Regions from separate parts of the Kitasatospora paranensis genome, predicted to be linked through region 2. Evidence: predicted binding sites of a transcription regulator. Region 2 holds the regulator's gene; the other holds the start of a gene.
The links. Region 2 encodes HspR, which represses chaperone genes until heat shock. Its sites were predicted from a motif close to TTGAGNNNNNNNNNCTCAA; they were not measured.
Positions count from the first base shown of each region.

Region 1: the regulator HspR is predicted to act here: its motif matches at 1,477-1,495, upstream of lon (endopeptidase La).

Region 1 covers NZ_BAABKV010000001.1:5,330,263-5,333,666, reverse strand. The annotation lists gene lon (endopeptidase La) at 1-1,454, opposite strand, end outside; gene ABEB13_RS25650 (rhomboid-like protein) at 1,708-2,397, opposite strand; gene ABEB13_RS25645 (response regulator transcription factor) at 2,903-3,404, shown strand, end outside.
Region 2 covers NZ_BAABKV010000001.1:4,274,090-4,277,493, forward strand. The annotation lists gene grpE (nucleotide exchange factor GrpE) at 1-302, shown strand, start outside; partial or broken gene dnaJ (molecular chaperone DnaJ) at 392-1,542, shown strand; gene ABEB13_RS20600 (heat shock protein transcriptional repressor HspR) at 1,547-2,053, shown strand; gene ABEB13_RS20605 (helix-turn-helix domain-containing protein) at 2,257-3,369, shown strand.

The sequences.
Region 1 (3,404 bases), 1.1 Mb from region 2:
ATGGCCTCCAGCACGTTGGCGGTGGCGAGGAAGACCACGTCGGAGAGGTCGAGCTCGACCTCCAGGTAGTGGTCGCGGAAGGTGTGGTTCTGGGCCGGGTCGAGGACCTCCAGCAGGGCCGCGGCCGGGTCGCCGCGGTAGTCCGAGCCGACCTTGTCGATCTCGTCGAGCAGCACGACCGGGTTCATCGTGCCGGCCTCCTTGATCGCCCGGACGATCCGGCCGGGCAGCGCGCCCACGTAGGTGCGCCGGTGGCCGCGGATCTCCGCCTCGTCCCGGACGCCGCCGAGCGCCACCCGGACGAAGGAGCGGCCCATCGCGCGGGCGACGGACTCGCCGAGCGAGGTCTTGCCCACGCCGGGCGGGCCCACCAGGGCCAGCACCGCGCCGCCGCGGCGGCCGCCGACCAGCCCGAGGCCGCGGTCGGCCCGGCGCTTGCGGACGGCCAGGTACTCGACGATGCGGTCCTTCACGTCGGTGAGGCCCGCGTGGTCGGCGTCCAGCACCGCACGGGCGCCGGCGATGTCGTAGGCGTCCTCGGAGCGCTCGCTCCAGGGCAGCTCCAGCACGGTGTCCAGCCAGGTGCGGATCCACGAGCCCTCCGGGGAGGCGTCGGAGGAGCGCTCCAGCTTGTCGACCTCCTTGAGGGCGGCCTCGCGGACCTTCTCGGGCAGGTCGGCGGCCTCGACCCGGGCCCGGTAGTCGTCCTCCTCGGTGCCGGACTCGCCGTTGAGCTCGGCCAGCTCCTTGCGGACGGCCTCCAGCTGGCGGCGGAGCAGGAACTCCTTCTGCTGCTTGGCCACGCCCTCCTCGACGTCCTTGCGGATGGTGTCGTTGACCTCCTCCTCCGTGAGGTGGTCGCGCAGCAGGGTGAGCGCGTACTCCAGGCGGGCCAGGCGGTCGGCCTCCAGCAGCACCTTGAGCTTCTGCTCGGCGGTGGCGAAGGGGGCGTAGCCGATGTTGTCGGCGAGGTCGCCGACGTCCTCGATGGCGGCGACCCGGTCGACGATCTGCCAGGCGCCGCGCTTGCGCAGCCACTGGGTGGACAGCGACTTGTACTCCTTGACCAGCTCGGCGGCGCGGCCGGCCACGGCGGTGCCCTCGGCGGACTCCTTGAACGGTGTGGTCTCGACCCAGAGCGCGGCGCCGGGGCCGGTCGTCCCGGAGCCGATCCGCACCCGGCGGACGGCCCGGACGAGGGCGGCGGGGTCGCCGTCGGCGAGCCGGCCGACCTGTTCGACGGTGGCGAGGGTGCCGACGGCGGCGTACGAGCCGTCGAGCCGCGGGACGAGCAGCACCTGGGGCTTGGCCGTCGACGCCGCCGCCCGGGCGGCCTCGACGGCGGCGCGGACCTCGGTGTCGGACAGGTCGAGCGGGACGACCATGCCCGGGAGCACCACCTCGTCGTCGAGCGGCAGCACGGGCAGGGTGAGCGGAACGGACGTCGATGCCATGATCTCTCCCCAGTCAGCGAAGTTGAGCTGACCTGACTAAGGATTGGCGAGGCGCGGATGTTCCCCGGAGGCTGTTCGCTCTGGGCGATCGGCCGGGCACGGCCCGGCTGGCGGGGAGAACCCGCAGGTCGGGGCGGGTGTCAGACCCGGGCCGGCGCGGCCTGCGGCCGGCTGCGGCGGCGGGCCGGGCGGCGCAGCGGACGCCGGGGCGGGCGGGGGCCCCGGCGCAGCGGACGCCACAGGGCGAGGCCGATCAGCAGTGCCACCGGGTGGCCGACGCCGGTGACCAGGTCCGGGTCCTGGAGGAGCTGGTTGCCGACCACGGTGGCGGCGACCGCCAGGGCGAGCGCCCGGCCGCGGGGGCCAGCAGGCCGGCCAGCGCGCCGAGGCTGGCGAGGACGCCGTAGCTGACGCCGATGTCCAGGGCGTCGAGCAGGTCGTCGCCCTGGGCGCCGAGGGCCACCGCCGCGAGGACGACGCCCTGGGAGAGCAGGGTGGCCCCGACGTGCCCGGCGGCGAGGACGCCGGCGGCGCGGCGGCCGCCGACCCGGCGCTCCAGCGGCGCGACGGTGACCGCGACGGCCCACAGGTACGGCGTCCAGAGCGGCCCGGCGACCCAGCACCCGCTGGTGACCAGCGCCAGCACCGGGTGGTGCGCCAGGTTGTGGACGTCGGTGCTGGAGAGCGCCTGGAGCCGGCGGACGAGCTGCGGGTCGGCGAGGTGCGCGAAGAGCGTGGTGCCGAGCAGCAGCGCGAGGTAGAGGAGCGCGAAGGGGTTGCGCCGGGGGTGGGCAGGGCGCGCACCACCAGGTCGCGAGCCCGTGCGTACGGACCCGGGACGCCTGCGCCGGTGTCCGCCATCGGTCCTCCGTCCGCCGGAACGCGCGCCGTGCGCCCCCCGCCAAACGTACCGAGGGCGTGCACGGCCGCGCGCGGGATGCACCCGCGGAGGACACCGCTCGCCCTTGTCGTGCCCACGATACGTTCCGCATCTGGGAGTCCGCTGGGTAAGTGCTGTGAAGAATGCCTGAGGTTCGGTGAACGTCCGGCGCCGCTTGGTCCGTACCAGCCGTCCGTTCACGGACGAACGGTCCAGCGGTAAGCGGCGAATCGCGGGTCAAGGCACATACAGGCCGTTACAGGTGCGTTTTTCGCCCGGTAAGGTATCGCCCCGTGCCCGGTCCCGGAGCGGGACGGTATTCGGCCATGGGCCGGAAATGCCCCGTCCACCTGCCGGAACGCGCACGGTGTCCGTACCCTGCCAGGAGTGCGGACGGGGTGCGTGGCAGACACGGCGCATCCACGCCGCACGGCGTGCCGACGGCGGAACGGCACACGGCCGGCACAGCAGGCCGGGCACAGCCCACGACGGAACAAGACGACTACGACGCGGCGCCCGCCACCCCCACAGGTGGCCGGCCCGCAGCCCTGGGGGCGGTGGCGTGACCGTGACAGAAATTCAGCAGGAGACCGGCGGCGGCAATCCGGTCGGAACACAGCGACGGGTCCTGGTGGTGGAGGACGAACCCACCATCGCCGAGTCCATCGCCGCCCGGCTGGGCGCGGAGGGCTTCAAGGTCGCCGTGGCCCACGACGGGCCCGGCGCGGTGGACGGCTTCCACACCTGGCAGCCCGACCTCGTCGTGCTCGACATCATGCTGCCCGGCTTCGACGGGCTGGAGGTGTGCCGCCGGATCCAGGCCCAGCGCCCGGTGCCGGTGCTCATGCTGACCGCGCGCGACGACGAGACGGACCTGCTGGTCGGCCTCGGCGTCGGCGCGGACGACTACATGACCAAGCCGTTCTCGATGCGCGAGCTGGCGGCCCGGGTCAACGTGCTGCTGCGCCGCGTGGAGCGCGCCCAGCAGGCGGCCAGAACGCCGGCGCTCGGCTCGCTGCGCTTCGGCGACCTGGAGATCGACCACGTGCAGCGCCGGGTGCGGCTCGGCT
Region 2 (3,404 bases):
TCAAGTCCGTCTCGGACAACCTCGAGACGGTCGTCGCCAAGCTGGGCCTCCAGCAGTTCGGCAAGGAGGGCGAGCCCTTCGACCCGACGCTGCACGAGGCGCTGATGCACAGCTACTCCTCGGACGTCACCGAGGACACCTGTGTGCAGATCCTCCAGCCGGGTTACCGCATCGGCGAGCGGATCATCCGCCCGGCGATGGTGTCCGTCGCGGAGCCCCAGCCGGGCACCCAGACCACGTCCGCCCCGGACGCCGCCGACAACGCGGAGTCCGACAAGGGTGACGGCACGGCTGACAGCTGACAATCTGTGCGCTGCGGAGTCGTGCACCGACAACGTCGGGTACGACTCCGCAGCGCCGTGTGGACACATTTCGGGAGGTGGCGGCAGCCATGAGCACCAAGGACTACGTGGAGAAGGACTACTACAAGGTCCTCGGCGTGCCGAAGGACGCCACCGCGGCCGAGATCAAGAAGACCTACCGCAAGCTGGCCCGGGAGTTCCACCCGGACGCCAACAAGGGTGACGCCAAGGCCGAGGAGCGGTTCAAGGACATCTCCGAGGCGTACGACGTCCTCTCCGACGAGAAGCGCCGCAAGGAGTACGACGAGGCCCGCAGCCTCTTCGGGACCGGGGGCTTCCGTTCCGGCGGCCCCAACGGGGGCGCCTACAACTTCGACTTCGGCGACCTGTTCTCCGGCAGCCAGACCGGCGGGGGAGCGGCGGCCTCGGCGACGTGTTCGGCGGCCTGTTCAACCGCGGCGGCCGGCAGCCCCAGCCGCGCCGCGGCGCCGACGTCGAGACCGAGGTCACGCTGAGCTTCGTCGAGGCCGTCGACGGCGCGACCGTGCCGCTGCGGATGACCAGCCAGGCCCCGTGCCGCACCTGTGCCGGCACCGGCGCCAAGTCCGGCACCACGCCGCGGGTCTGCCCGACCTGCGTCGGCGCCGGCACCGTCAGCCGCGGCCAGGGCGCCTTCGCGCTCTCCGAGCCGTGCCGCGACTGCAAGGGCCGCGGCATGCTCGTCGACGACCCGTGCACCGTCTGCCACGGCAGCGGCCGCGCCTCCTCCGCCCGCACCATGCAGGTCCGGATCCCGGCCGGGGTCCAGGACGGCCAGCGGATCCGGCTCAAGGGCAAGGGCGCCCAGGGCGAGCGCGGCGGGCAGCCCGGCGACCTCTACGTCTCGGTGCACGTCGACGACCACCCCGTCTTCGGCCGCAAGGCCGACAACCTCACGGTGACCGTGCCGGTCACCTTCCCCGAAGCGGCGCTGGGCGGCACCATCGAGGTGCCCACCCTCAACGGCCCCTCGGTGAAGCTCAAGCTGCCGCCCGGCAGCGCCAACGGCCTGACCCTACGGGCCCGCGGCAAGGGCGCCACCCGCAAGGACGGCACCCGCGGCGACCTGCTGGTCACCGTGGAGGTCGTCGTTCCCAAGCACGTCACCGGCGACGCGCTGAGCGCACTGGAGCAGTACCGCGAGGCCACCGCCTCGGACGACCCGCGAGCCGCCCTCTTCCAGGCGGCGGAGGGAGCGTGACCAGATGACGACCCCCGACAGCCCGATCGGCCCGGGTCTGGGCGAAGGCCTCCCCGGCGGTGTCCCCCGCCGGCCGGCCGCCGCGCGCGCCAACCCGTACCAGCTGACCGAGGACACCCCGGTCTACGTGATCTCGGTCGCCGCCGAGCTCTCCGGGCTGCACCCGCAGACCCTGCGCCAGTACGACCGGCTCGGTCTGGTCTGCCCCGACCGCACCGCCGGACGCGGCCGCCGCTACTCCTCGCGGGACATCCAGCAGCTGCGCGAGGTGCAGCGCCTCTCCCAGGACGAGGGCATCAACCTCGCCGGGATCAAGCGCATCATCGAGCTGGAGAACCAGGTCGCCGCCCTCCAGTCCCGGGTCGCCGAGCTGGCCGACGCGCTCGACGGCGCGGCCGCCGCCCTCCAGCAGCGCGAGGCCGCCGTGCACGCCTCCTACCGACGCGACCTCGTGCCGTACCAGCAGGTGCAGCAGTCCAGCGCGCTGGTCGTCTGGCGCCCCAGGCGCTGACCCCACGGCGCCGGCCCGGGGCCGTCCATCGGCTCCCTCCGTCCGGGGGTGCCGGCGGACGGGGGACGGTGAGAGGCTACTCGCCGAGGGGTCTCCCGACCGACAGTCGGAACGCCTCTCGGAATCGTCGCATCCGGCCCCTAGGATTCCGCCAAGACGGAGAGACTCCGTCGAGGGCCGGTCCGGGGGCGAGGGAGCCGCAGATGAGCAGTGAGCGGAAGTCCGGCGGGGAGGGCAGCGCCCTCTCCCCCGGAGCCAGGGCGCTCTACCTGCACGCGCTGCGCACCGGCGGCCGGCTGGCCGACCACACCGCGCGCGACCTCACCGACGACGCCGCCGAGGCGGCCCCGGGCGGCGACGCGCTCCAGGAGCTGCTGGCGCTCGGGCTGCTCACCCCGGAGGTGGGCCCGCCCGGAACGTTCGCCATCAAGGACCCGCGCCAGCTGGCGGAATCCCTTTCCGGTGACCTTCAGGCACGCGCAGCGGATCTGCTACTGCGATCGATAGCACTGAACACCGCACTGCACAATCTGGGCCCGGAGTACCAGGCCCACACCACCGGTCCCGAAAAAGGCGGGGCCATCGAATACGTCCAGGGCCGGGGAAACATCAACCAGCTCGTGGCGACCCTTCTCGAGGGCTGCACGAAGGAAATGCTGACCGCGCAGCCGGGTGGGGGCCGCGGGGTCGATGCGCTGAAAATCGCGATCGACCGGGACATGAAATTCGTCCAACGCGGCGGCACGATCCGCACCATTTACCAGCCGAGCGCCCGGTACTCGAATCCCACCATCGAATACGTCCGCGAGGTGACGCAGGAGGGCTGCCAGGTGCGCACCCTCGACGAGGCGTTCCACAAGCTCATCGTGCTGGACCGCGAGGTCGCGGTGGTCACGGTGGGCGGCGAGGAGAACCGGGACAGCGCGGCGTTCATCCGCGACGAGGCCGTTCTCAGCTACATCGTGGGCGTGTTCGACAGCCAGTGGGAGCGCGCCATCCCCTTTACCGGCGTCCACGAGATCCCCCGGGCGGTGGTTTCGAGCATGCGGCGCCAGATCATCCGGCTGATGCTCCAGGGGGTCGGGCACCGGACGATTGCGCGCCGGCTGGGCCTGAGCGAGCGCACTCTTGCCCGACACATTGCCGAACTGCGGGAGGAGTACGAGGTCGAGACGCTTTTCCAGCTCGGCTGGAAATTGGCGCAGAATGCCGAAGGGCCGATGCACCTGGATGCATCGACCCTTCCGCTCGATTCCCCGGAGACGCCTACCAGTGACTGTCATCCAGAGAGAGGTTTACCGCAGCACTGGCAGTGAGCCAGTGGGAGTCATCCGCGATCGCCGGGCCGGAT